DNA from 4 places in the Pseudovibrio sp. Ad46 genome. Region 2 is predicted to be linked to each of the others. Evidence: riboswitches for the same ligand, from Rfam matches in the RefSeq annotation. Region 2 holds a riboswitch; each other region holds the start of a gene.
The links. A riboswitch is a leader RNA that binds a small molecule or an ion and turns the genes downstream of it on or off. The one in region 2 is predicted to bind cobalamin.
Positions count from the first base shown of each region.

Region 1: another riboswitch for cobalamin. It lies ahead of PsAD46_RS02730 (ABC transporter ATP-binding protein); the one in region 2 lies ahead of cobU (bifunctional adenosylcobinamide kinase/adenosylcobinamide-phosphate guanylyltransferase).
Region 3: another riboswitch for cobalamin. It lies ahead of PsAD46_RS15075 (TonB-dependent receptor); the one in region 2 lies ahead of cobU (bifunctional adenosylcobinamide kinase/adenosylcobinamide-phosphate guanylyltransferase).
Region 4: another riboswitch for cobalamin. It lies ahead of PsAD46_RS24015 (energy-coupling factor ABC transporter permease); the one in region 2 lies ahead of cobU (bifunctional adenosylcobinamide kinase/adenosylcobinamide-phosphate guanylyltransferase).

Region 1 covers NZ_LMCG01000005.1:254,013-261,293, reverse strand. Annotated here, with positions in the region: gene PsAD46_RS02750 (hypothetical protein) at 1-71, opposite strand, end outside; gene PsAD46_RS02740 (hypothetical protein) at 726-998, opposite strand; gene PsAD46_RS02735 (RNA ligase family protein) at 1,817-2,443, shown strand; cobalamin riboswitch at 2,568-2,778, shown strand; gene PsAD46_RS02730 (ABC transporter ATP-binding protein) at 3,122-3,904, shown strand; gene PsAD46_RS02725 (ABC transporter substrate-binding protein) at 3,917-4,855, shown strand; gene PsAD46_RS02720 (iron ABC transporter permease) at 4,858-5,913, shown strand; gene PsAD46_RS02715 (class I SAM-dependent methyltransferase) at 6,171-6,878, shown strand; gene PsAD46_RS02710 (DUF1499 domain-containing protein) at 7,056-7,281, opposite strand, start outside.
Region 2 covers NZ_LMCG01000071.1:229,388-236,668, forward strand. Annotated here, with positions in the region: gene cobW (cobalamin biosynthesis protein CobW) at 1-955, opposite strand, end outside; gene cobU (bifunctional adenosylcobinamide kinase/adenosylcobinamide-phosphate guanylyltransferase) at 952-1,512, opposite strand; cobalamin riboswitch at 1,648-1,857, opposite strand; tRNA gene PsAD46_RS19585 (tRNA-Asn) at 2,118-2,192, shown strand; tRNA gene PsAD46_RS19590 (tRNA-Asn) at 2,232-2,306, shown strand; tRNA gene PsAD46_RS19595 (tRNA-Asn) at 2,346-2,420, shown strand; gene PsAD46_RS19600 (hypothetical protein) at 3,133-3,822, shown strand; gene PsAD46_RS19605 (cysteine synthase A) at 4,068-5,105, shown strand; gene cls (cardiolipin synthase) at 5,202-6,632, shown strand; gene PsAD46_RS19615 (LysE family translocator) at 6,722-7,281, shown strand, end outside.
Region 3 covers NZ_LMCG01000050.1:93,281-100,561, forward strand. Annotated here, with positions in the region: gene PsAD46_RS15065 (formate--tetrahydrofolate ligase) at 1-1,308, opposite strand, end outside; gene PsAD46_RS15070 (DMT family transporter) at 1,641-2,534, shown strand; cobalamin riboswitch at 2,710-2,923, shown strand; gene PsAD46_RS15075 (TonB-dependent receptor) at 3,099-4,958, shown strand; gene PsAD46_RS15080 (ABC transporter substrate-binding protein) at 5,056-5,928, shown strand; gene PsAD46_RS15085 (iron ABC transporter permease) at 5,925-6,923, shown strand; gene PsAD46_RS15090 (ABC transporter ATP-binding protein) at 6,923-7,281, shown strand, end outside.
Region 4 covers NZ_LMCG01000080.1:138,531-145,811, forward strand. Annotated here, with positions in the region: gene PsAD46_RS23985 (diguanylate cyclase) at 1-67, shown strand, start outside; gene PsAD46_RS23990 (DUF2293 domain-containing protein) at 97-432, shown strand; gene PsAD46_RS23995 (hypothetical protein) at 440-703, opposite strand; gene PsAD46_RS24000 (glycosyl hydrolase family 18 protein) at 963-1,853, shown strand; gene PsAD46_RS24005 (hypothetical protein) at 2,114-2,851, shown strand; gene ettA (energy-dependent translational throttle protein EttA) at 2,910-4,559, opposite strand; gene PsAD46_RS24015 (energy-coupling factor ABC transporter permease) at 4,783-5,448, opposite strand; cobalamin riboswitch at 5,484-5,695, opposite strand; gene PsAD46_RS24025 (hypothetical protein) at 6,052-6,867, opposite strand.

The DNA of each region.
Region 1 (7,281 bases), on a different contig from region 2:
TTACTTCCACTGCTAGAACAGCCAGCAATCAACATAGAAGCAGCGCATAAAGCGAACAATTGCTTTTTCATAACACTTCCCCATAGGTAATATACCGGCGAATATCACACGTTATTGGGGAAGTAAATTAACTGGCCATTACTACTTAGCTCAGTTTATCGAAATCACGCCTTACCTCTGTGAATGCCTCATAGAGCCCACGTACCCAGTCCGAGCAAAAGAGACGTTGAGATCTGCGTTTTGATTATCTGATGTAACTATAATGTATTGGTGAGGTTGTTGCGGTTGCTTCAATGCCGTCGTCCCGCACTTGATGCGGGATCCAGTGGGTGGGGCGGTAGAAGGAATGTTACCTCTGATTTTTCAGGGGGTGGACGTCATGTGGGTGGCACTGGTATTTTTAAGGAGGCGCTGGCCTGCGGCGTGGTGGTATTGCCGCAGACCAGCAGGGCACCGTTTGGCGAGGATGCGGGGTGGATTTGCGTTTCGCCATTGGTACCGGAGGCAAGTGGCACGGACTTGTGCCATTTACCCATCACAGTGCTGTTGAACGAGCTCTGCGTGGTCAGGGGTACCGATCACGTAGAGCGCGCTGCACGATTAAGCCATTTTCTAAGCCAGTCCTTTTTTACGAGGCTGGCTTTTTTCTTTGCTCCTGTGCATCTCCCTGATCGAAAACCGATGGGGTTTTTGGGAGGGTGCCTGCGAGCAAAGAGCTGCACGGCTTAATCAGGAAGCGGATTTTTTGCGTTTATTGGCTGCGGATGAGCGACTCGCTCTAACATTCCGCAGCTTTTTTCCAGTGCTTCAAGGCGATCGCGGAAGGCGTGATGCAAAGTGAACAGGGCATCGCGCTCACTGGAGTGCTGCATTCTCTCTGTCAGCACGAGGTGCTGAATATACGAGAGGTTTTGCAAATCCGAGACAGCGACGATGACTTCGTCAATTTCATTTTGGAAAGTATTTGTGGTGCCACAGGCACATGCGGAGTCGGTCATTCTCAATCCCTCTGTCTATAGGGTGTTGAACAACCGCGCGACAACAAGGCTTTCGACGGCCCGCTGGCGAGCGGGAGGTTCGAAACCTGTAGACAGACAGGCGAGTTTATTCCCTCCCGAAAGAGGTATTGTATTCACCGCCCTCCCGCTCATAGCAAAGGGTCTGCGCCCTTAGAAAAAAGGCACAAAAAATCCGCTAGTTAACGGGAGCGGTTACCGCTGTCTAAAGGAGGTTTCGAAGCCTCACAGATGAATGTGGAATGAAAACCGACGGTTGTCAAACTGACAGTTTTTACAAGGATGTGGATGACGGGGTTAGCGAGGCGTTTGTGTCGTGGCTTATGCCTGAGCATGTCGCTCTGGATCCCGGATCTACGCTGCGCTTGTCCGGGAAGACGGAGGGTGGCGTGAGAACCCTTTGGCGGGCGGGAGGCTAGAAACCTGCAAACAGACAGGCGAGTTTATTCCCCTCGAAAGGGTATTCTATTCACCACCCTCCCGCCCATAACAAAGGACTTGTGCGCTTCATGCATGAGAATGGGATGAGGTTATTACCCTGTCAAACTGGTAGTTTTGACAGGGATGTGGATGGTGGGGGGGAGCAAGGTGTTTGTGCCGTGGCTTATGCCTGAGCGTGTTGCTCTGGATCCCGGATCTGCACTGCGTTTGTCCGGGAAGACGGTGGGTGGTTGTGGTTGCTCGTTAAAGCTTGTAATCACCACCCGATAAGAAGAAGGGGCGGTGTCCTGGCTCAATGAGCATAGGAATTAAAATCGGAGTTCCCTTATTCGCTTTGGAGATAAGGAGCTGCGGGATCCATGAAGAAGTATGGCCGCACCTATCACTTACCCAGCTCTCCCGGTGTAATGAGCGACGACAAAATCCTGCGGGATTTGGCGGTTCTGGAAAGCGCTGCAGAAGTCGTCTTTACCGAGAAGATGGACGGCGAGAACACGACTATCCTGCAGAGTGGATGCCATGCGCGTAGCCCTGACAGTGGGTATCATCCATCCCGTGATTGGATGAAAGCTTTTGCGGCAGGTGTTTCGCCGTGTCTTGCTGAGGATGAGCGGATCATCGGTGAGTATCTGTTTGCCCGTCATTCCGTCGCTTATGACAGGTTGCCCACTTACTTTCTAGGTTTTGCATGGATTGCTGGCGGCATCACACAGAGTTGGGATGCGACGCTGGACCGTTTCTCAGAGCTGGGCATCGCTCCTGTTCCGGTGTTGCACAGGGGCGTTTTCACTCAAGCAAGCGTTGACGGAGTGCTGAACGGGCTCAACCTGAGCAAACAGGAGGGCTTTGTCGTGCGAACCACCGAGGCATTCCAAGAGCCTGACATGGCGACACATATGGCCAAGTATGTGCGCGCAGATCACGTACAGAGTGACACCCACTGGATGCATGGTGAGATTACCAAGAACGGGTTGCGAAAGAGCTAGGAGCACATGAGCACGTGGTTCTAAGTCCAGCATCTAGTGCGGGGTGACTTTGGTGTGGTGATAGCTGCTATCAACAGCACCTCAGGTCTATTCTCGAAAGCGCTTGCAATTGGGGGGCTCAATACTCAGTATGCAGGCCTATGGTTTCTGAGGTGCGAAAGGCCTCGGGATTAAAAGGGAACACGGTGAAGTGTAGCCAACAGGCGCTAATTCCGTGACTGCCCCCGCAACTGTAAGCGGCGAGCGACGCCAAGCATGCCACTGGAGAGATCCGGGAAGGCTGGCTGAGCACAGACCCGCGAGTCAGGAGACCTGCCATTATGTTTCACTTCAACCCGGGCGGGGCGTCCCGGAGGAGGCCATAATGGTTGCATTGGCGCAAGCCTCTCACATATCCGGTTTCTGTTTGCCCCTGCCGTTGCGCGGAGGGCGTTATGTTACCTGTTTCCTCAAGACTTAAACTTTATTCCGGGTCGTTTTGCGAACCGCTGATGGTTGACGCGCGTGTGCGCTTGACTTTTGCCTCAGGATTCGACAATCAATGTAACGTTATAACGTTACATTGATGATGTGTAGTGTTTCACTCAGGTGGGTTGGTACGATGCTTGATCCTGTTTCTCATCATTTAGGCACCTTTGGTTGCCCGATTGAGGCTGAGCTGCGCACGGGTGCTTTGGCATGAGCGCGGTTTTTGTTTCTGTGTGCGATGTTTCGTGGGCGCCTGATCGGAAGAGTTCGTTGGTGTTGCAGCCGTTGAGTTTTGAGTTGGCTGCGGGGCAAGTGCTTGGCGTGGTTGGCGCGAACGGGGCTGGCAAGTCTACGTTGTTGCGGCTGCTCTATCGGTTCAACAAGCCGATGAGCGGGCAGATTTGCGTTGGCGGTGATGACATCTGGTCCCTCTCCGCCAAGATCACGGCACAGCGGGTGGCAGCGGTATTGCAAGAGCAGCCGACGGATTTTGCGCTGAGGGTGCGTGAGATTGTGGAGCTGGGACGCACGCCGTATCGCAGTGGGTTAGCAGCTTCCGGAGAACGAGACCGGCAGGTGGTGGACCGTGCGATCCGCGCTTTGCAGCTGGATGCCTTGGCCGGACGGTTGTTTGGCACGCTTTCTGGCGGAGAGCGGCAGCGGGTTATGGTGGCGCGGGCGTTGGCGCAGGAGCCAGAGCTGCTCATTTTGGATGAGCCGACCAACCATCTCGACATTCGCCATCAGCTAGAAATTCTGAAGCTCATTGAAGAGCTGGATCTGACGATCATCACCAGCCTGCATGACCTGAACATGGCAGCTGAGGTGTGTGACCAGATCCTGTTGCTGGACCACGGGCAAATGCTTGGATTTGGGGTGCCGGAGCAGATCCTCTCTCCCGCTTTGGTTTCCAAGGCTTTTCAGGTGCGCACAACGCGCGAACAGCTGGTGGACCGACAACACTCTCTTCTGACATTTGATCTGCATTCTTAAGGGTACTTTTTCATGAAAAAACTTGGTTTGGCGCTGGCTGCGGCGCTGCTTTCCTCTTCCGCTGCGCTGGCAGAGGTTTCCGTCAAGAGCTGTAACCGCACTGTCGAATTTGATGGCGTGCCGCAGCGGGCGGTATCGCATGACTCCAACCTCACAGAAATGATGCTGGCACTGGAGTTGCAGGACAACATGGTGGGCTACACCGGTATTTCTGGGTGGAAGACGCTGGATGAAGAGCTCACGGATCAAGTGGCTGTGCTGCCGGAGCTTGCCCCAAAGTATCCGAACAAAGAAATCCTAATTGGTGCTGACGCGGATTTCTTTTTTGCAGGTTGGAATTATGGTATGAGGGTTGGTGGCGAGCTCACACCGGAGACGCTGGAGCCGTTCGGTATCAAGGTGTACGAGCTGACCGAGAGCTGCATCCATATTGGCGAGAAGCCAAAGGTTTCCATGGATGACATGTACAATGATCTTTTGAACCTTGGCCGCATCTTTGATGTTGAAGAGCGGGCGGAAGCGTTGGTGCAGGCTTATCGCGAAGACCTTGCGCAGTTCAAAGCTGGCTTGAAGGCTGCTGACACACCTCTGCGTGTGTTTGTTTATGACGGAGGTGAAGATTCTCCGTTCACTGCTGGTCGTTATGGGATGCCAACCGCGCTGATTGAGGCTGCTGGCGGCACCAACGTGACGGATACATTGGATAAGAGCTGGGTGCGCGTGAACTGGGAGGCTGTGGTTGAGACCAACCCGGAAGTGATCGTGATTATCAACTACGGCGAAGTGACTGCTGCGCAGAAGCGTGAGTTCATGCTCAACAACCCCGCCTTTGCGGATATGGATGCGGTGAAGAATGACCGGTTCGTGACGCTGGAATATGCTGAAGCAACTCCGGGACCACGGAACATCAAGGCGATCAAGAAACTCGCAACCGCATTCTGGGGTAACTAACAATGAGCGAAGGAACCGGCGTTGTTGTAGCCCCCAAAGAGGGCTCTTCTCATCATTTGCTGCAGATTTGCTGCGTGGGATTGGCTGCGCTGGTTCTTTCTGTCTGCCTTGCGGTCTCCGTTGGGGCGGTTTCCATTTCCATGGAGACTGTATGGGGTGTTCTTGCCAACAAACTGGTGCCGGGCACGGTTGAGCCGAGCTGGTCGCTGGGGCGGGAGAGCATTCTCTGGGAGATCCGCCTGCCCCGTGCGCTGCTGGCGATCATGGTGGGGGCCGGGCTTTCCATCGTGGGAGCTTGCCTTCAATCCGTCACCCGCAACCCGCTAGCTGACCCGCATTTGATCGGCATTTCAGCTGGTGGCGCGTTTGGGGCGGTGTTGGCTCTGCTGCATACGGGGCTGTTTTTGGGGATGCTCACCGTACCTTTGCTGGCGTTTCTGGGTGCTCTTGGGGCAACGCTGCTGGTGATTGGGGTGGCGAAGTTTACAAGCGCTACCAGTGCCGACCGTCTGGTGCTGACGGGTGTAGCTGTGAGCTTTGTGCTGATGGCAGGCGCCAATATCCTCATCTTTTTGGCAGACCCACGGGCGACGCATACTGTGGTTTACTGGATGCTGGGCGGATTGGGGCTGGCGCAGTGGGCACATCTCGCCTACCCGTTGGTGGTGCTTGCTTTGTGCGGGCTCTGGCTGTGGTTTCGCGCAGGGCATTTCAACGCGATGACAATTGGCGATGAGACGGCGACAACACTTGGCATATCCGTTGGTGCCTTCCGGCTGGAAACCTTTGTGATTGGTGCGCTGATTACGGGTGTTATGGTCGCGTTTTCCGGCATGATCGGGTTTGTGGGGCTTATGGTGCCTCATATTGTGCGGCTGTTTGTTGGCGGCGATTATCGACGCCTGATCCCTGTTTCAGCGCTGTTTGGGGCGATCTTCCTATTGCTTGCAGATGCTGCTGCACGGACGCTGATGAAGCCGGAAGACATGCCGATTGGCATCATTACCGGGCTTATTGGCGGGATTTTCTTTATCTGGCTCTTACGGGAAAAGCGGTAGCTCTGCCGTTTTTCAGGGGTTCTGACACCTCGTTGTCGCTGCGATATGAGCTTGAGCTTGCCGTCATCACGACACAGTTTTTTCGCGTTAGACTCATACAAGGCCCATCTGGCAGCATGGCAGAAACACGGATTTTGAAAGGTATTTACCTTTATTCCAGTTGGTTTCGGCTGCTTTTAATTATGGTTTTGTCGCATATTCCTAGGCGTTGATCAGAGGTCTTGTTCGGGAACATGTGTTTGATGCGGAGTACGTGAATGACATCTCGGTTGTATAGCGATTTTGCCGAGCAGTATGATGAGGCCATTCAGGAGAACATCTACAACGCTCTTTTAGAGCGCCCCACCCTGCTTGGCATGCTGCCGCCGCTGCAAGGGCTGAAGGTGCTGGACCTTGGGTGCGGCCCCGGCGTGTATGCGCAGTTTCTCTATGATCACGGAGCTGATGTAACCTGCATTGATGAATCCGAGCAGATGCTGAAGCTGGTGAAAGAGAAGCTGGACGACAACGTAAAGTGCTACACCTCTGACCTGTCTAATGGGTTGCCGGAGAAACTGGAAGGCACGTTTGATATCGTGATCTGTCCGTTGATGATCCATTACGTCGAAGACCTGAACAAGCTTTTCAGAGACATCGGGAACGTGTTGAAGCCGGGTGGTTACTTCGTGTTCTCAACCCATCATCCGCTGGTGGATGCACAGTGCTCTCCAAGCGGTAGTTATCTGCGTCAGGAACATGTGACGGAGGAATGGAACACCATTGGTATGCCGGTGAAGGTGAGTTTTTATCGCCGCCCACTCTCCATGCTGTTTGGGTGGCTCTCAGCTGCCGGAATGTGTGTTGTGGACCTGCGCGAAGGGATGCCAGCTGCCGAGATGAAGGAAAAATCTCCGATCCATTATGAGAAGCTGCAGAAGAACCCGAGCTTCATCTTCTTCAAATGCCAGAGCCACTGCAGCAAGTAGGCTGCCCTCCTGACCCGCTTCAGACTCACTGGCTACTTACAGTTTTGTGAGTCTCAAGGTTTCTGCGGCTTATCTCCCGCAGAGTCAGTTGCACTGTATGCTATCGGGTAGATTCATGAGTCATTTCAAGGGGATATTGACTCTGCGAAACTCACAGGTGTGTTAGTTGCCTCTGAGTCAATTCTCAGTGTCAGTGAATGTGGAATAAATGCTTCTGAAACGCTCGTAGCGAGCCTTGTTGGCGCCCATATCGCTGTAGCCAACGCGGGATTGAGAGCGGTAGTGCACGACGCCTGCTTCTTCATCGATCCAGAGTTCCACATCGTCGTTGTAACCCATGCTTGAGCTTGTGAAGACGGCGTGGAGGTATGATCCTTCCACCTTGCTGATCTTGTTCTTGCCC
Region 2 (7,281 bases):
CACTGCCCTTAATGCGCAACACACCAGAAACCTTCATGGCCGCTCCCACCTGAGCCTTCACCTCATCAATTGAGACGAACCGGCGGGTTGGCAGTACAAAACTCTCAAAATCATCATGAGAATGATCGTGATGATGGTGGTCGTGGTCGTGGTCGTGGTCGTGGTCCTGGTCCTGGTCCTGGTCCTGGTCCTGGTCCTGAGCATGCTGCGCTTCATGGTGAGAAAGGCGCAAGTCCATATCATCTTCTGCACCAGCATCCCGCCCAAGCAAAACATCCAGCGCCAGCTCGCCATGAGAGGCAGAAACAATCTCAACCCCATCGCGAACACGGCCACGGATCGTCTGCTTCACCGCCGCCAGCTCTGCCTCGCTCAAAAGGTCCGCTTTGGAAAGCACAACAAGGTCAGCACAGGTCAGCTGATCCGCAAACAGCTCTTCCACCGGGCTTTCATGGTCCAGCGCATCATCCGCCGCCCGCTGCGCATCAACAGCCTCTTCATCGCAGGCTACTTTGCCAGCGGCAACAGCCGGTGCGTCTACCACGGTCACCACACTGTCAACGGTCACACGTGGCTTGACAGAAGGCCAGTTGAACGCACGCACCAACGGCTGTGGCAGAGCAAGGCCAGAGGTTTCAATCACAACCACATCCGGCACCTGCTCGCGCTCCAGAAGCATCTCCATGGTCGGCAGAAAATCATCAGCTACCGTGCAGCAAATGCAGCCGTTGGCCAGCTCCACCACTTCATCAGCAGAACAGTCCGGGTCAGCACAGCCATTCACCAGTGAGCCATCAAAACCCATCTCGCCGAATTCATTGACGATCAGCGCAATGCGCTTGTTCTGTGCCTTCATCAGCAGGTTGCGTACCAGCGTGGTTTTTCCGGCACCCAGAAAACCAGTGATAATGACAGCAGGGATTTTTTTAGAAGGTGCAGCAAAAGAAACAGTCATAGGGAAATCTCCGGTAAAACAGCAGGCTTCAGCTGCAAAGGCTGCCCAGCAGCCACAAACATCACAAAATGGCAGAGGTCGGCGATACGCTGGTTCAGGCGGCCAGCTTCATCTCGAAAGGCGCGGGCCATGGCGTTTTCAGGCACAATGCCCATGCCCACTTCATTGCCAACAAACACGACAGGGCACGGCAAAGAGCTAAGAACCGCCTCAAGCCGTTCAAGCTCCACGGTCCAGTCCCGCGACCCGTGCATAAGGTTGGAAAGCCAAAGTGTCAGGCAATCAACGAGGATCGCACGATCGTTGCTGGCATGCGTTTCCAGCACGCGCACAAGCTCCAGCGGCTCCTCAACAGTGTCCCAAAGGTCGCCCCGCTGCATCTTATGATGCGCGATACGCTCCTCCATTTCACCGTCAAAGGCCTGGCCTGTCGCGATATAAGTCGGGCGTCGCCCGCTGCTTATAACCAGCTTTTCCGCATATGCGCTTTTCCCGGAACGAGCTCCACCCGTAACCAAGCAATGGCGAACACGAAGGTCGCCTCTCTGTTCAGCCATCTGGGTTAGCTGGTCAGTAAGCGCAAAGAAGCCGGGGCTTCAATCAAAGAATATGAAAGTACAGCAACTGTCTCGCACGGAGACAGGAAAATATGCGTCATGAGCACCTCTCGCCGTCCACCCGACAGCAGTCCTATGTCAAATCATATCTCCAGCCGGTCTCCTGGCTTGCGGCTCAACCGACCATAGCCCCTTCCCAGCCCTTAAAAGGCCAGTGGGATTTTCGCTAAGGTCTCACCGCTCACAGTTGCGGGGGCAGCTGCGGCTTGTCTCCATAATATATGGAACCGCATTCCCGTTTAATCTTGTCATTCCAAAGCCTGAGCCGGAACAAAAAGAAACTGGAGTTCTGGCCTTAAGTGTGGGGCGCAATCAGCTCTCCTGTCAATTGTCTTTGTGAGGATTCCAACATCACCGGAAAATCAAACCCGCAAAATCCGCGGTTTTTGGAGATTTCTGGCTAACCCCCTTGGATATCTCAATAAAAAAATAGAGAAACTGTCCACAAATCGAAAAATACGCAAAAAACGACTTGGCAAACACAACATGCCTCTGTAAAAGCCTCCTCACGCAAACGGCGAGGCAAACTCGCAAGGGTGTCATGATCCCCGGTAGCTCAGTGGTAGAGCAAGCGGCTGTTAACCGCTTGGTCGCTGGTTCGAATCCGGCCCGGGGAGCCATCCTTTTTCGTTTGCAGCCATACGGCAAGATCATCGTGATCCCCGGTAGCTCAGTGGTAGAGCAAGCGGCTGTTAACCGCTTGGTCGCTGGTTCGAATCCGGCCCGGGGAGCCACTTCTTTTATCGATCAAAGCCAATGGCAACATAGTATGATCCCCGGTAGCTCAGTGGTAGAGCAAGCGGCTGTTAACCGCTTGGTCGCTGGTTCGAATCCGGCCCGGGGAGCCATACTTTTCTCTTTATCCTCCCCTTCCTCTTAAACAGCTCTTCTCTTCACAAAACACGTGCGTGTGCGTCTATCCAGAAAACAAGAAAAATGATGGGTAGAAAACCATGTTCACGCGAAGCGAAGGCGCAGCACTATCAAGTGCCGCTGGCCGAAGACATAAAGTCCATTTGGGTAGAACTCTCTTCCGCACAAAAGCGGAGGCGTTCCATTTTGCGCTAAAACTCACCCTGATCCTGCATATGGCCACCCACTGACCCAGCTCTGGCTCCTTCAATTTTTAGGGAGTTCATAAGTCTGGAGAGCTGTGCATATCAGCAACGAGCTCAAATACCGCCCGACAGCCCTTGGCACCCACAAAAAATTGGCCGAAATGAAGCGCTGTTCTTTCAAAAGCTTAGCTCATGCGGAAAAATACTAGATTTTTTTGCCATATGTACAAACTGCGATCTACATCACAGTTCTATCCAAATCATATAGCAAATCAACACAATGAAAATTTTACATAATAGCATTTAAATAACCTGAAAGTATAAATACGCGAAACATAATTTATATACAATTATTATGGCATAGATACTCTAAGTAAATGCGTATACCTCTAATATATCTAGTGCATATTATCATAATCACTACTAAGTGATGACTAGTGAAGTGCACATAATAAGGCGCCCCCTCTGGGAAAGTTGCTGCGTAAAAGTCAGGGAGCCATAAATGAGTAGTCTGTTGCCATCCTGCGGTCTGCCGCAAACCTTCAAGTTGCATCTCACAAGATCAGGGTTTCTTGCCGCCTGCATCGCTGCGCCACTCGCTTTGGCTGCGCCTTCGCACGCAGAAACGCCACCTGCCTCCTCGCCTGCCACAACATCCGGCCCTCAGCTCATCGAAAAATCCGATAATGGCAACACCTACGCCATGCCAGAGGACTATCTGGCCGTCACAGTTGCTCCGCCCTCCAAAACACCCTACGCCGATCCATTAGAGAGTGATTTGTCCATCTGGGTTGGTGAGGTGGAAATTGAGGGCCGCAAGACCCTGTGGGTCGAGTTGATCGATACCCACGGCGAGGTCATCTACAATTCCGAGGTCCAGCAAAACGAGACGCATCTGTTGCCAGATGGCAGAGCCATCGCCGTCACCGTGATGCAACCTGCCACTCACAACAAAGCACTGCAGTCTGCCAGCCTGAAGAAAGACCAGTCCCGCGTGCCAACTGATGAGCGCTTTGTGATCACCCGCAAGGAAGCTTTTGCTCCGGCATTGGATACGCAGGTGAACCTGCTGGAAGTGCAGCCCGTCCCAAAGGAAGTCCATAACTCCTTCATGCTGCGCGCAGGTGAGAACGGTGAGATCCTCTGGAAAGCCACCAAGGATGCCATCACCTGGCTGGAAAGCAGGTCCTGACAGAGACGGAACAGCGCGCAAATCGATACTCTCTCAAATCGCATTTAGCGCACTCATTCGAAAGCCACGCACCCCGTGAGCAATTTTGTTCTCATGCGCAATCGCCAAGAGAATAATATCCTAGTCTGACGCACCCTTTGGCAGCCCATTTCTTGTTCTCGTGAGGTCAGCGCAGTAGCGTGGTCTCAAAAGGGGTAAACACCCGCATTCTGATTTTTGGTCATACGAATTATTTGAGAGAAACTATGGATACGCGCGCCTCTGCCATCGAAGCCATCGGCAACACTCCACTTATTCGCCTCAAAGGCCCCTCCGAGCGAACCGGCTGTGAAATTCTCGGCAAAGCCGAGTTCATGAACCCGGGCCAGTCCGTCAAGGACCGCGCCGCGCTCTTCATCATCAATGACGCAGTCAAACGCGGCACGCTCAAGCCGGGCGGCATCATCGTGGAAGGCACGGCTGGCAACACCGGCATCGGCCTCGCGCTGGTCGGCAACGCCCTGGGCTACCGCTCTGTCATCGTCATTCCCGAGACCCAGTCTCAGGAAAAGAAAGACATGCTGCGTATCGCAGGCGCCGAGCTGATCGAAGTTCCGGCTGTCCCCTATAAGAACCCGAACAACTACATCAAAGTCTCGCAGCGGGTCGCAGAAGAGCTGAACAGAACCCACCCGCAAGGCGCCATCTGGGCCAATCAGTTTGATAATACCGCCAACCGTCAGGGCCACATTGAAACCACCGCTCAGGAAATCTGGCAGCAGACCGACGGCAAAGTGGACGGCTTTATCTGTGCAGTCGGCACCGGTGGCACGCTTGCCGGCACCGGCATCGGCCTGAAGGAAAAGAACCCGAACATCAAGATCGGCCTTGCAGACCCACACGGCGCAGCGCTGTACAACTACTACGCCCACGGCGAACTGAAGTCCGAAGGCTCCTCTATCTCGGAAGGCATCGGTCAGGGCCGCATCACCGCCAATCTGGAAGATGCACCGATCGACATCCCTTACCGCATCTCTGACGAAGAAGGCCTGCTGATCAACTTCGAGCTTCTCGAACACGAAGGCCTCTGCCTTGGCGGCTCTTCCGGCATCAACGTCGCTGGCGCAATTCGTCTCGCAAAAGAACTCGGTCCCGGCCACACCATCGTGACCATCCTGTGTGACTATGGCACCCGCTATCAGGGCAAAATGTTCAACCCGACCTTCCTGCGCGAAAAAGGCCTGCCAGTGCCAGAATGGATGGAACGCAAGTCCGAAATCGCCATTCCATTTGAAGCTGCCTGACCTTAACGGAAAGAACTGCACAATACGCCAAGAGGTTTTGACCATTCCTCTTGGCACAGCTATAAGTAGGTCCTCGCATTACAGGAGTTGTAGCGCTTGGAATCCTCATTTAGCCTTCTCCCCCTGATCGCAATTTTCAGTGTTCTTTTCTATGCTTTGGCAGTTATTTGCGCCATTCGCGAGATCATGTATTCACGCACCTCGCAAGGCAGCATTGCCTGGCTGCTCTCCCTGTTTTTCATCCCCATGCCAACGGTCCCGCTCTACTTCGTCTTCGCATGGAAGCGGCTGGATGATTACATCGAGGTCCGCGATGACATCTCCCAGATTGAAGCAGACGTCCTCAATCGTCACACACCGTTTGTAGACAGCGCAGCCAACACCCAGTGGCCGGTGCACACCCGCGTAGCCTCGGTGCCTTTTCTTGCAAACAACCAGTGTGACCTGCTCATCGATGGTCCAGCCATGTTTGCCTCCATCATTGACGGCATCCGCACCGCCGAAAGGCATGTTCTCGTCCAGTTCTTCATCATCCGCGAAGACAGCGCAGGACTGGAACTGGCAGATGCCTTGATAGAACGCGCTAAAGCGGGCCTGCACGTTTGCCTGCTTTACGACGACATCGGCTCCCGCTCCCTTTCCACACAGTACCTCACGCGCTTGCAGGACGCTGGTGTCCGCGTCAGCGCCTTCAACAGACGCCACCGCCTTATGCGCATGCTCGGCCCCATGCGCCTCAACTATCGCAATCACCGCAAAGTCGTGGTCACAGACAGCAAACACTGCTGGATCGGCGGTCACAACATCGGTGAGGAGTATCTGGGGCTGTCCAAGGAGTTCGGCCACTGGCGAGACACCCACGTCAAAGTCACCGGCCCTGCAGCACTGGCAGCCACACTGTCCTTCAGCGAAGACTGGCAATTTGCAACGGGCAAGACATTACAGCTGGAGCTGCCCTCCACCTTCTCCCAAACGGGTGGGGAAAGCGTCATGGTCATGCCAACAGGCCCGGCGGACATTCAGGAAGACTGCGCCATCACGTTCGTGGAGAGCATTTCAAGAGCCAAGGACCGCATCTGGATCGTCAGCCCATACTTTGTACCGGGCATCGAGGTCCTCACAGCCCTCTACGCAGCAGCTTTGCGCGGTGTGGACGTCCGCATCCTCCTGCCGGAGAAAGCCGATCACTGGCTCGTCTGGCTCGCCAGCTACGCCCATGCAGATAACCTCGCCAGCCATGGCATCAAGGTCTATCGTTATCTGGAAGGCTTCCTGCACGAAAAAGTCATCCTCATCGATGAGGAACTGGCAGGCATCGGCACAGTCAACTTCGACAACCGCTCCTTCAACATCAACTTCGAGATCACCCTCTGGTTCACGGGCCAGAATATGATCAGGAAAACCGAAGAGATGCTGCAACAGGATTTCAAAGGCGCTCGTCAAACAGATCGCCTCGAACTCAACAACCGCCGCTACGCCTTCCGCGTCCTCGCCCAAGCCGCCCGTCTGTTCTCACCAATACTTTAGTTTTTGATGAGGACAGTTCAGTAGACTTGCGCGGGGGCAGTAAAATACGTTAGGGCCAATTGAGAATAATAACCCAGAGGGCCTTTCGCATGTATTTTGTGCCTGAACTAAGTGTGATGGCGGGCTTTACCCTTGCTGCCTTCATCCTGTCCATTACTCCTGGACCGGACATGACCTTCTTCATGAGCAAAACGCTCACACAAGGTCGCAAAGCGGGACTGGTTGCGATCATCGGCGCAACAAACGGCATCATGATCCATGCGTTTCTGGCAGCCGTTGGCATCTCCGCGCTGCTCGCTGCATCTGAGTTCGCCTTCCAGATCCTCAAAACAGTGGGCGCGCTCTATCTGGTCTACCTGGCCTTCCAGATCCTGCGCAACGGCTCAGCCCTCTCATTGGAAGAAGGCGAAGCATCCCGCGAAACACCAAGAGCCATCTGGGCTAAGGCTGTCACGATCAACCTGCTCAACCCGAAAGTTGTGCTGTTCTTCGTAACCTTCCTGCCACAGTTTGTGTCCGCATCTGATCCATACGCAACCTCCAAACTGCTGTTCCTTGGCTTCTTCTTCATTCTGCTGAACGTGCCAAGCAGTCTGGTAATGGTGTTTGGGGCCTCTGCTGTCTCCAAGTTCCTGCGCAGCTCACCGCG
Region 3 (7,281 bases), on a different contig from region 2:
AAGATGTTTGAAGTCTGACTGTGTTGTCTGGAGAATTTCAGAGACAGAAGTCGCCAGCTCCTCAGTGCCTGCTGAGCCATTAGCCCAATGCGTGCAGGGCACGGCTTTAACGCCAAGATTCTCCATCCGAGTCATGATCACGTCAATTTCCTGATCTGTATCAGGACCGTACCGGTTGATGGCCACAATGACAGGAACACCATAGCGCTGACAGTTTTTCACGTGACGTTCCAGATTGCTCATACCTTTTTCAAGCGCAGGGATGTTCTCCACTGTCAGATCATTCTTGGCAACACCGCCATGCATCTTGAGTGCACGAACAGTGGCCACAACAACAACGGCATTCGGTGTCAAACCAGCTTGACGGCATTTGATGTTGAAGAATTTTTCTGCTCCAAGGTCGGCACCAAAACCTGCTTCTGTCACCACATAATCAGAAAGGCGCAGTGCTGTTTTCGTCGCAATCACCGAGTTGCAGCCATGCGCGATGTTGGCAAACGGGCCGCCATGAATAAAGGCAGGATTGTTCTCAAGCGTTTGAACCAGATTGGGGCAGAAGGCATCTTTAAGCAGCGCAGTCATAGCACCATCGGCTTTGATATCCCGGCAGTAAACGGGTGTCTTGTCTTTACGATACCCAATCAACAGGCGGCCCAAACGGCCCTGAAGGTCCTGTAGGTTTTCAGCAAGGCAAAGCACGGCCATCACTTCAGAAGCCACGGTAATGTCAAAGCCAGATTCACTCGGGAACCCATTGCTTACGCCGCCAAGACCAGTGGTAACGGAGCGCAATGAACGGTCATTGATGTCAACAACCCGGCGCCAGACAACGCGGCGTTGATCAATACTCTCCGCATTGCCCCAATAAATGTGGTTATCAATCATAGCAGACAGCAAGTTATGTGCGGTAGTGATTGCATGCAGATCGCCTGTGAAGTGGAGATTGATGTCCTCCATGGGTACCACTTGTGCGTACCCGCCGCCTGCTGCTCCCCCCTTCATGCCAAAGCACGGGCCAAGAGAAGGTTCTCGCAGGCAGATAGTTGTTTTTAGCCCAATGCGGTTGAGCGCATCACCAAGGCCCACAGTTGTCGTAGTCTTGCCTTCTCCCGCTGGGGTTGGGGAAACAGCTGTCACAAGTATGAGTTTGCCATATGGATTGCTGCTCAGCTCTGGCATCTCATCCAGATTAACCTTGGCTTTAAACCGGCCATAAGGTTCAAGAGCGTCCTCCGGGATCTTCAGATTTTGAGCGATGCGCGCAATGGGTTTCATGTCTGCTGCGCGGGCAATTTCAATATCTTTCATGGAAAATCTCCAGATTAGAACGTGTAATAAAATGAGCCGGAGAGAGCGTCAAAAACGCAAATCAGGCAGGAACAGCAATGTAATCTCTACGTAGAATCTCTACCGAATGCACCTGCAAAGTTCAAGATTGAGGTAGGGCACTTGAAACTAACTTAGTTAACGGTGCTCATCTGTGTTTTTGCTGAGATGTGAAATATTATTGCCTGAATAGCTGTTGGTCTGTTCTAAAATTCACCAGACTGCGCTTGCGCGGCAAATCCAAGAGCAGTAGAGCTGGTTGGCTTTTATAAACAAACTGCGCCGCGCCGTAGTTTCGTCGGTTAGGTCACCCCATGTTTTTATTTGAAGTTGCCGCGCTCGGTGCCGCTGCCACCTGGGCTATTGGTGGTCTCATTTCAGCAAAACCTGCAGCACACCTTGGAGCCATTGGCTTCAACTGCGTGCGCATGTGGTTTGTTGTGGTGTTTCTGGGTATCTATGTCATTGCAACAGGCACATGGAATACGGTTGATTCAAGCCACGCTTCTCTCATCTTTCTCTCTGGCTTTGTCGGCATCTTCATGGGGGACACTTTGTTGTTCCTCACGCTCAACCGTATGGGACCGCGCCGCACAGCCATCCTGTTTTCCATGAACGCACCCATGTCAGCGCTTCTTGGGTGGCTGTTTCTGTCAGAGGAACTGTCATTTCAGGCACTTGTTGGTATCTCATTCGTTCTGGTCGGCGTTATCCTCGCCATTGCGTTTGGAAAGCGCAAAGACCAGCTTCATAAATGGGAGGCGATTAGAGGTCCTGTTTCCATTGGTGTCCTCTTTGGCACGTTGGCCGCACTTTCCCAATCAGTCGGGTCAATCATCATTCGTCCCGTTATGGAAAGTGGAGCAGATCCCGTCGCCATCTCGCTTATGCGCTGCACCATTGCAGCCTTTGGTTTGCTGGTGCTCTTTTACCTGCCGGGCCGTCCTTTCAGACTGGCGAACCCAATCAACAAAGAGATTGTCGCACTGGCCTCCTTGTCCGGCATGCTTGGCATGGGTATCGGCATGACGTTGATCCTCTATGCGCTGAGTGGCGGAGAGGTGGGCATCGTTTCTACCCTGTCTGCAACCACTCCAGCGATGATGCTGCCTGTCCTGTGGTGGCAAACCAAAGAGTTTCCTGCCATTGGGGCATGGATTGGTGCACTCCTCGTCATTCTCGGCTGTGCTTTGATTTTCATGAGTTAAACAGACGATATGCAACCATGCTGCCTAAGTACCACAAGCAGGTGCGACCTTAAGTGGCCGCACCGCAAGATCTGGTAGTGTGGCCGCATCAGCAATTTCTGTGAGTTTTGCAGGCAATTGGTCGAATTTTATCAAGTTCGCTATTCAGCCAGTTGACGAAAGCCCCTGAAATCTGATCAATAGCCGGGCATTTGGTATTTTTGTCGATTAGATAAAAATGAAAAGGGAACACGGTCCGATTGGAAAAGCCGTGGCTGCCCCCGCAACTGTAAGCGTAGAGTTGTTGCTCACACATGCCACTGACGCAGCTGTTTAAAGCAGTGTTGGGAAGGCGGAGCAACAGTAAGGACGCGCAAGCCAGGAGACCTGCCAGATGCAGTCACTCACCCACGGCACGGGGCGTGCTAAGGGGCGGTATTCCGTTCAGGTGACATTCACAGTGCGTCTGAGCGGCAATGAATCTGACTTTATTTCAAAAGGTTAGAACCAGGTTTCTTCAAAGACGCACAATGCAATCAACAGCATGGCATCCGTCATGGATGCTGTGAATGATGGACCAAACTCGTGCGTAACACATCTTGGATCGCAGCTACCCTCAAATCTGGCGTAGCTCTCTCAGCTCTCCTCAGCTCAACTCTAATCTCCTCCGCAAACGAGACCGAGCTCGACGAAATCATCGTCATCGCCAACAGAACGGAAACCGAAGCCGGCAAAGTCGGCTCCACTACCCACGTTGTCACCGAAGAAGACCTAAAGAACGACGGCGCTACGTTTGTTCAGGATTACCTCGCGCAGCTCCCGGGCATCTCCCTCACTCAGAATGGAGGGGCAGGTACATTGTCTACTCTTCGCATGAGAGGTCAAAATGGTAGATACATTAAAGTTATAGTTGATGGTTTGGATCTAACAGATCCAACACGTGCACGACCATCGACGGCGTTTCAGCATATGTTGCTCGCGGATGTAGAGCGTATTGAAATACTCAAAGGCTCACAAAGTGCTCTTTATGGAGGACAGGCGATCGCAGGTGTAATCAATATTATAACTAAGCGTGCTCCAGCAGGAATAGTTGAGCAATCTGCACGGGTTGAAGTCGGTTCTTACGATACAAAGAATGTTTCATATGGTGTTCGAGGAGCGTCAGATCGTGCTGATATTGCGTTAGGTATCGAGCATTTTCGTACAAATGGGTTTAGTGCAGTTTCACCAAAGGGTAAGCCCGCTGATGATGATGGTTATGAAAATACAACGGTGTCAGCAAAAGGATCCTTTGACCTAACAGAGAATCTTAACCTTTACTTTGCAGCAAGAGGAACAAAGGGCACTACTGAGCTTGATGCCTCAGGGAAGCCGAACGTCAAAGATGACATGCATTATCGGCAGATTTCAGTAAAGGTAGGCGCGAACTACTTGGCGTTTGAAGATCGGTTTTATTCTGATTTTTCGGTTCAGGTTACAGATATCAAGCGTGAACAGGATTTTGCAGACGCGGCCAAAGAAAAATCTGTTTTTGAGGGGAGGAGAGTTAAATTCGACTACCTTGGTGAGTACGAAGTTAACGAAAAGACAAAGCTCAATTTTGGGGGAGATTGGTCCCAAGAGTTCTCAAAAACAAATGACCCGATCGACGACAGCAGTTCCATTGGTGGAGCTTTCCTTCAGCTTATGATTGAACCACTCAGTGGGTTGAATTTGGCTAGTTCAGTGCGTTTTGATCAACATAGTGAATTTGGCAGTTTTGTTTCGAAACGATTGACTGCTTCTTATGAAGTTAATGAAGATTTGAGAGTTCGAACCAGTGTTGGGAATGGGTTTAGAGCTCCCTCGCTTTACGAACTTAATCACCCTAGCTATGGCAATCATGAGCTTGAGCGAGAAGAAAGCCTTAGCTTCGATGTCGGCGTAGATAAGAAATGGCTGGATGGGCAGCTTTCAACCTCCGCTACTTATTTCAATATTTTGACTGACGACTTGATTGATTATGATAATTCGATCAGCAAATATAATCAGATAAAAGGGACGTCGCGCAGTCAAGGTGTAGAGTTGGAAGTTAGTTATAAGCCAACCGATCGCTTGGTTTTGACCGCAGGCTATACATACACCTACTCTGTTGGTCCAGATAAGAAACGTTTAGCTCATGTTCCTCTTCATGATCTGAGTGTGGCAATGAACTATGGTTTTACAGACGACATTTCGCTGAATGTGAATGGTACCTATCTTGGTGAAAATCTTGGATCTGATTGGCCCAACATCGTAGCTATGGAAGATGTGTTCCTGTTAGGTGCCAAAGCCTCATATGATGTGACCAAAGAGGTAGAGTTATATGTTCGCGGTGAGAACCTATTAGATCAGGATTATGAGCTAATTAACGGCTATCAGACACCGGGTCTTTCTGTTTACGCTGGTCTTACTGCCAGTTTCTGATTAAGTATGCCGCTCGGTGAAAGCTGAGCGGCATCTTGCAGGGGATGGCTCTGCTCGGGCTGCCTTTCCATGTCTGTACGCCTCTCAAAAGGTCGAAATGCGAAATAAGATCAAAAAGATCATGCAAATGGCGTTTCTGATGGCTCTGGCGTTCAGTCCGGTTGTTGCACGAGCGGACCAGAGCGAGGCGAAGGCACCCCGGCGAGTTGTCTCCATGAACCTGTGCACCGACCAGTTTTCCATGCTGCTCGCAGGCAAAGAACAACTTGTATCAGTCTCCAAATTAGCATCTGACCCAACGCTCTCCGTCATGAGTAAAGAGGCAAAGGCCTATCCGGTCAACTTCGGCGGGGCGGAAGAAATCTATCTGATGAACCCTGATCTGGTGATCGCAGGGACATACACAAACCAAACCACAGTCCAGATGCTGCGCGGTCTCGGAATAACGGTGGTTCAAGTGCCGCCCGTTCGCACGATCTCAGACATCGCCAAAGAGCTACGACGTCTCGGTAAGGTATTGGGACGTGAACAACAAGCTGAAGCGCTTGCACAGCAGTTCACCTCCGAAATCCAACAGTTAATCGACGTCCAGCCAGATGAACAGGCACGGGCAGGGGTCTACTACGCCAATGGGTACACGGCGGGAGATGGTAGCCTCGTCAATGAGTTGATCACAACGGCAGGCCTGCAGAATATTGCCAATAATCTGGGCTTGAAGGGCACAAGTAAACTGCCTCTGGAGCTGCTGATCCTCGAAGACCCACAGTTGCTTGTTGAGGGCACTCAGTTCTCAGATAAACCAGCACTGGCTTTTGAACTCCTCGCTCACCCGGCATTGAAGCGAACACTCGGCAACAGTGGCCGCGTCATGGTTGAAGACAAATACACCATTTGTGGTCTGCCGTTTGTGACGCAAGCTATTGGTAAACTGGCCAACCAAGCCACCAAATTAGGAGCGCAAGCCGAATGACAAAGCATCCGGATGCTCCGTTGATTATGACACTATGCCTGATCGCTGCTGTCTTGTTTGTAACCTCGCTCATGATCGGCGCTGCTGATTTAACATTCATGCAGCTGATTAAAGCAGCATTCGCCGCAGAAAAAACACCCGTTTCCATCGTCTTTTGGGAAATCCGCGTGCCGCGCGCCCTTCTGGGCTTAATCACGGGTGCAACACTAGGCCTGTCCGGTGCTGTATTGCAGGGCCTCCTGCGCAATCCGTTGGCGGAACCTGGTTTGATCGGCGTCAGCTCCTCCGCAAGTCTGGGCGCAGTCATAGCTATTTACACAGGACTGACAATTACCATGCCCTTCGCACTGCCAGCGTTTGCATTGCTCGGCGCAGCGATTGCAGCAGTTTTGCTGCCCATGCTGGCAGGCGGGCGAGGGCAGACGCTGACACTGATCCTTGCAGGCGTTGCGATCTCAAGCATAGCGACTGCGCTCACGTCATTGGCACTCAACCTGTCGCCTAACCCGTTTGCAGCCATGGAAATCGTGTTCTGGATGCTGGGTTCATTAAACGACCGGTCCATGCAACACCTTTACATCATTGCGCCGTTCATCGTGATCGGCTGGAGCCTCTTGCTCATCACGGGCAAAGGCCTCAATGCGTTGTCTCTGGGTGAGGAAACTGCTCATACTATGGGTGTGTCTCTACCTCATCTGCGATTTTGTGCCATTGCGGGAACCGCGGCCAGTGTTGGTGCTGTGACAGCTGTGACTGGAACAATCGGTTTCATCGGTCTGATTGTACCTCATCTGCTACGCAAAATGGTGGGCGGAGAGCCGCAACGCCTTCTGCTGCCAAGTGCCATTGCAGGGGCATGCTTGCTTACGCTTGCAGACATCACAGTGAAACTGTTCGGCCCACAATCAAACCTCAAGCTCGGAGTGCTGACGGCAATTGTCGGTGCGCCGTTCTTCCTTTGGCTGATCATTAAACAACGCAGGGCTTTGATCTGATGCTGCTTCAACTCAAAGATCTTTCTGTCAACTACGGTCCCAAGAACATCCTGTCCTCAATCAATCTGGAGATTGGTAAAGGTGAGATCGTTGGCTTGATCGGCCCCAACGGCTCAGGCAAATCCACACTGATGAAAGCCATGGTCGGATTAATCCCGTCTTATGGAGAGATCAGCTACGACAACCAGCTCCTCAAAAGCATCTCGGCCAAGCAATTATCCAAGCATGTTGCTTACATGGCGCAGGAGCGTGATGTGGCATGGGATTTGTCTGTAGAACGCATTTTGGCTTTGGGGTGTGAAGCAATCGGAGGTTCTGTTCGGACGCCAAAACACAAGGCGGAACTGGAAGAGACGAT
Region 4 (7,281 bases), on a different contig from region 2:
CCAGAGAGTAAAAACAAACATGGCACTTAGAAGAATATCGCGCCTGCCATCATCCATGATAAATTAGCGCGCAACACCAGCGCAAAGAGATCATGTGTGAGCAAAACCAAAAGACAACGAGCGATCAGCGACGCCCTGAGCACGCTTATTCCGCATGTTCCATTTCTGGATGCAACTGAAATACGTAGCAAAGCCAACCAACAGCACCTGCGCCACCTCCCAGCCCACATTGCGGTTCTGCTGGCAACAACCAGCTATGTGCGCCATCAATATACTGACTACGATGATTTACTGGAAGAAGGTCTGGACCGGGACGCTGCTCGTTACTGCGTCGCAGATGAGATGGAAGCCACCATCACATCATGGGGCGGAAGCATCACCGCCGGGGAACTGCTTGCCGCTCCCAATGAAAGCGGCGAGCAAGATCAGTAGCTACAAATTATCGGCAAACACCAATAATCCAAGTAAACGCAAGCGCTACAAGGCACAGTGCAGGGATGATGATCGCAGCATACCCGAAGAATGCAATTGCCAAACCCCAGCCAACAAAGAAGTTCGCGCAGAAATAGTATTTTGCTTCGCTGTTGCCATGCACAGCATCTTTGAACAACCAACCGATGATTGGAACAAGGAAAAGAAGTTTGAAGAAGAGTGGATCATTATCCTGCTGATCTTCAGCAGAAGACAGAGTTGTATCGCTCATTGCAGTGCCCGTTATTGATTGATGGGGGAAGAACACAGAGTTGACTTACATCAATTTAACATTCACGCGCATGCGTCACATCAGCACATCTACGTATGAAGCATGAATATAGATGATGGCTCATCTCCCATCATGAGGCCGAAGTCTCACGTATAACTCTAAAAGCATTAACTAAAACACACTTATCAGATCACGACCTCTCTTGATTTTCGTCAGCTAAACGCGAGCTCATTGAGCACAAGAGAAAAAAGGAAATCAGATGCCAAATAAAGAAATTGTCGGCTACGCTCTCAGCACGAATACACAGCTCATCGCTGAGATGGCGCAAAGCGATTATACAACAGTCATTCTTTGCTTTGTTGTGAGCGATGAAGCGGGAAATCTCTCCCCAAGCACAGAACTTCAAGCCATGTTCAATGCACCGGATTTGATCAGTAATCTGAAAAAAGCTGGCAAGCGTGTCTTGATTTCAATCGGCGGCGAAGTCTTTACAACCGCTGCTTGGGCAGCTCTTGCAAACAACCTCGACAACACAGTCCAACAGCTGACTAAGATGGTAACCGACCACGGCCTTGATGGTGTTGATATCGACTGGGAGGATACAGGCTATACTGGATATGACGCAACGACGTTCCTTGTTGACTTATCTAAGTCGCTAAAAACAAGTCTTCCTGAGGGCCAGAACTTCGTAACACATGCGCCGCAAGCACCATACTTTTACGGCGGAGCTCCCGGCTCATACACACAGATCTACGTCGATGTTGCGAAGAATGCCGGAGACACGATCGATCTCTACAATATCCAATATTACAACAATCCTTGGTATGTTGGCGAAACAGCAGAAGAAGAAACCGGCAAGGTTGTAGGCACTGAGCTGGTTGATGGCCAGACATTTCCCTCCAGTGTCGTTGGCATCGCATCAACAGGAGTACCTGCGTCCAAGCTTATTGTAGGAAAGCCGACAACACAGGCCAACGCTGGAAGCGGCTATTTAAGCGACGATGATATAGCATCAAACCTCATCACACCTCTCCTCGCAAAAGAACCTGACTTTGCCGGCGTGATGGGTTGGCAATATCCTACTCAATACGGTTCAGATACAGGCACTGATGAATGGGCAGCAACCATGGCAAAGGCGCTTGGTAACTGATCCCGAGCTATCAGCGAACGGCGGAGCATGCCCTGCTCCGCCACTCAGAAGCAAAACCCCACCTAAAATCAAATAGCGGTTTCCCAGACAAGCAACTTCAAAACAACCGATCTGAAAACAATTTCGTGATCAGTGCCGAGCAGCACGTAATGCACGCTGCACATTCCCTATCTTCTCCCTCAAAGGTTGTAGCAATACAGGGACCAGACAGCCCTGTCTGATGACGCGGCCTTCAAGTTTTCAAGCGAGGAGAGGATCTCATGCCAAAGTTTGGACTGTCTCTTAAACTGCAAGTCCCACCATTGCAGCTCAACCAACCTCAGCAACAGGCTGCTACCAACCACCAAGCCAACAAACCAGGAGGCTTGGCAGGTAAGCAGGACGCTGTTGCGCAGCAAGTGAAAGACTTGCCTGCACCAGTATTCCGCCCAGCAGCAAACCCACCAAACTTCGAAGCAGCAAAGAACAGTGGCTGGGGGTCAGAGAACAGTGGTTGGCGAACGCTCAATATTGAGAGTCAGGACAGCTTCATCCACACCAAGCGCATTGATCCAAACGCAAAAGGTGAGTTTGCGGGTGACAAAATCCATTTAAGCATCGAGCCTAGTCAGGTACCACAAGCCTTTGATGCCATTAACACACTTCTCTTTTCGGAAGACTCTCCGGTCGATAAATGGAAAGTAACCGACATGACACGCGTGACAGAAGGCTCACGCGTACAAGTCGGTGCTCAATTTACTCTTTACCTGCGCCCAAGTGCTGAAGATTCCCAGTACACGGCGCAAGATTTGAAGAATGATAAATCCTTTGTCGAAACCATCGAGCAGAAACTCTCTCATGCAGGTATCCAACCTGGTGAACGACCAGCGTCAGACGTTGCTCCACACCATTGGGACTTTGCCAGCTATCGCAACGAAATTCGAAGCGACCGCGATGGAGGTGCTGCGCAGACAGAAGCTTTGCGGCGTGAACCTGTCTTCGAGCTGCTAACCATCTAGTAAAACAACAAAAAAGGCCCGCAAAATGCGGGCCTTAATTCTTTCAAGCAAGCTAGACTTAGCGTGTAAGTGGCTTGTACTTGATGCGGCTTGGGTCTGCAGCGTGTGCGCCCAGGCGGCGAACCTTGTCTTTTTCGTAGTCTTCAAAGTTACCTTCAAACCACTCAACGTGGCTATCACCTTCAAAGGCCAGCATGTGCGTTGCAAGACGGTCAAGGAACATACGATCGTGCGAGATAACCACGGCACAACCAGCATAGTTCTCAAGCGCATCTTCCAGAGCTGCAAGTGTTTCGGTGTCAAGATCGTTGGTCGGCTCATCGAGCAGAAGAACGTTTGCGCCTGACTTCAAAACCTTAGCAAGATGCACGCGGTTACGCTGACCACCGGAAAGATCACCAACTTTCGCCTGCTGTCCAGCACCCTTGAAGTTGAAGGAGGAGCAGTAAGCGCGTGAGTTGATCTCTTTCTTATCAAGATAGATCACTTCAGCACCTTCGGAAATCTCTTCCCAAACGGTCTTGCTGTCATCCAGTTTATCACGGGACTGATCCACATAACCAAGGTGCACACGGTCACTGACGACCACTTCACCGCCGTCTGGTTTTTCCTGACCGGACAACATCTTGAAGAGTGTTGACTTACCAGCACCGTTTGGACCGATGATACCAACAATACCACCACGTGGCAGTTTGAAGGTCAGATCATCAATCAACAAACGATCGCCAAAGCCTTTGGAAACGCCTTGAACGTCGATAACATTGTTACCCAGACGCTCACCAACAGGGATCAGGATCTGCTCAATTGAAGGCATACGCTCTTCTTGAGCAGTCAACAGCGCATCATAAGCATTGATACGCGCTTTTGACTTGGTCTGACGGCCCTTCGGCGTCATGCCCATCCATTCCTGCTCACGCTTGATAGCGCGGGAACGAGCCATGTTCTCACGGCCTTCCTGCTCCATGCGCTTAGTTTTCTGACCAAGGTAAGTGGAGTAGTTGCCTTCATAAGGAATGCCCTGACCGCGGTCGAGTTCCAGAATCCAGCCAGTCACGTTGTCAAGGAAGTAGCGATCGTGGGTAATGATCAGCACTGAACCCTTAAACTCACGCAGATGGCGTTCCAGCCAGTGCACGGTCTCAGCGTCAAGGTGGTTGGTTGGTTCGTCAAGCAGCATCAGGTCAGGCTCGGACAAGAGCAGCTGACACAACGCGATACGGCGACGCTCACCACCAGAAAGGTTATTTACAGGAGAGTCGGATGGAGGGCAGCGAAGCGCTTCCATTGCCATCTCAACCTGGCTTTCCAGATTCCACAGATCTTGCGCATCAATGATGTCCTGCAGCTGAGCACCTTCATCGGCTGTCTCATCTGAGTAGTTCATCATCAGTTCGTTATAACGATCCAGAAGTGCCTGCTTGTGCGCAACGCCTTCCATCACGTTTTCAAGGACGGTCTTGTCCTCATTCAGCTTTGGTTCCTGCGGCAGGTAGCCAACCTTGGCACCTTCTGCAGCCCATGCCTCACCGGTGTACTCTTTATCAAGACCAGCCATGATCTTCAAAAGAGTAGACTTACCTGCACCGTTTGGACCAAGGATACCGATTTTCGCATCCGGGTAGAAAGACAGGTGGATATTGTCGAGTACTTTTTTTGCACCGTAGGCCTTGGAGACCCCGTGCATGTGATAGATGAACTGGCGCGCCATGGACTGCCTGCATCTCCTGATCTGTGTAAACAATGAAATCTCTGGAGAGCACTCATAGTGGAAGCAGCGCCAAGGGGCAATCCATAACACTTCAGCGATGATCAAATCCGTCGCTTTTTCTCCTCAAACGGAGAATTTCACGACAACACCTGGTCACTTCCACGCAAGAAAAAGGGCAGCAGGTTTACACTGCCGCCCCAATAACAAACAAACTCGTGAAAACTTACGCAAGCTTCAACTGCTGAACCACTGTCAGGTTCCGAACAATCGCATTGTCTTCAACGGCCTTGAGCCCCTTCACAGCAATGAAGGTGACCAATGGCTCACACGCAACAATTGCCAGATAAGACAGAGCAAACTGCGCCCATGCCGTAAACGGCGTAGCAACGTCCCCAATCATCAACCAGAAGCCAACCATGCCGGTCACGCCAGCATAATACATCGCATCCAACTTCAGAATCTGCGCAAAGCTCACACGCTTGGTCAGTTCTTTGGACAACAGCTCACGGCCACTCAGGTAGTGAACGGCAATCAGCGGCAACATCAAAGACAAGCTGTTGACGCCAAGGTGGTACATGTCCTGCGGATCAAAAGCGAGCGCCTGAAACAGCAAGCCAATGGCAAACCCAAGCAGAACAGGGGTAAACCCGAGCGTCAGATACATCGCCATCGCACCAACGAAGTGAAGTTCTGATGCTCCAACAGACATATGGAAGCTCTGCATGAAAATGGAGAAGAAAACCGCAGCCAATAGCGTTTTCAGTGGTGTGAATGGCTCTTTCAGGAATTCGGAGATCTGCTCTTTGCAGCCCCAGACAATAACGCCAACGGCCCCTGCATTGGCAGCAATAACCTTGGCGGCGGAAACGTAACCCGGTTCAATATGCATTTAATATGCTCCTCTTCGCACCCTCCGTGCGGTCATGAGTTTATGTCGTGTCGGGCAGGTTTCCTGGCTTATGGCTTTTGCGTCCTCCGCCTTCCCAGAGATCATCTCCAGTGGCTTTTATGAAGAAGGCACCACGTAACAGTTGCGGGGGCAGCTGCGGTTCGGGCCCATCTTTGGTCATCCCTACCGCATTCCCTTTTCATCCAAGAAGCTTGGCTTCTACAGAACCCAACAGCGGGAATATCCTAAATTACAAGAGAAGACACAACTAGAAATAAGAGGTAGTTGGAATAAGCAACAATCAGAGGGATGCAACGGCCTTCGTAACCCGCCAGAGCTGCAGGCAAAAAAAGAGGCGTGTACCCGTTGGTACACGCCTTTAAGAAAGTTGACACTCCCCCATCCGAGTGCCAGCCGAAGCTGCATTTAGAAATATCAGAGTGCCCCATTTCTTCATTGATCTTCATCAAAATAAATAAAATTACCTCAGAAACATCGGATATTATTCAACATTACAAAAGCACTCAGATTTTCAATCGATTAAAACTAGAATAGATCAAATATATCTCATACAGGTTGCAACGAAAGTCTCAGTATTTTCTATTAGTTCTTGCTATAAGTTCTCTCCGAAGGTGCCTGCCACGAATATTTCCTTAGCCAATGCTCCTCAGGAGAAACCACAAAGCTCCAGGAGTTCTGCTGCTCTCCAGAATCATCAGGAGTTGAATCCGGTGTAGGAGTGGAAGTATTTTGGCTGGCAGAAATTTGGATTTTAAGCACCCCTTCACCTTTTCCAGCAAGCTTCAGCAAGCCAAGATCACTGTGAGATCGTCCAAGAAAAATCTGGGGTGCTGTTCCTATTCTCTCCCAGATAGTACGGGCAAGATCTGTAGAAGACACCGGCGCTGCGCGGGGAGTAACCTCGATAACCCGAAATCTCGGAAGTCCGTAATTCAACTCCGCCATAGTGCAATCTACTTCATGGTCTCCAAAGCTTAAAACCCAAATCTGAAAGTGATGTTCTTTCAAGAACCCCACCAACTCTTTCAGAGGCTGAAAAGCAAACTCTCTATATGTCGCGCCAACAGCCTTCGGCCCGTGTAATGACAGATGAGCACGTACGCTTTCAGAATAGTCAGCAAAGCTACCAAAACTATCGCCAGCTTCAGGTGGCATCACTGCATTGTCTGCGCCAGCCAGCGCGTCACTCCATAAAGCCCCATCGCCAACCAAAACAGCAACACGGTCATCGAGTTTCACATATTCAGGGCTCCCGGCCCGAGCCATACGCTCAATGCTTTCCACGATACCATGGCGCGCTGTGGTTGAGCTCCAACTCGGCAAGATATTATCTCGCTCTCCACCAGTTGGCTGCAAAACCGAAACCGCTGAGTATAAAAACAAGCTGGACCACTGCATCGTTCAAGACCACCTGAAAGTTGTTTCAGCAAGATGGTGAACTACAATGCACATCAATTGCCCATAAAAAATGAACTAAATGCTGTCGTGAAAAGAGAAGAGAATCATAATTGACAGCCCGTCCCTCTTTCCTCTCAACTTGAAGATAAATACGAGTATTCACGTATATAAAGAATTTCACTCAACGAAACACTTACTTACAATTTTCATAAATTTGCTTTGGAAGTGTCAGATAAACATCATATGCACCGCACTTTTCGATACTTTTTAGAATTAAACTCGGTTCATCCCTAGAATTCTTAATAAATGCGCAATAATTTCAAACAATTATGCCGAGGAATTTCCTGGGGTACCCAAATGCATTTTCGAGCCCTCTTACTTCCTGTATTGCTCCTTTTCGTTTTAATTGGTTTA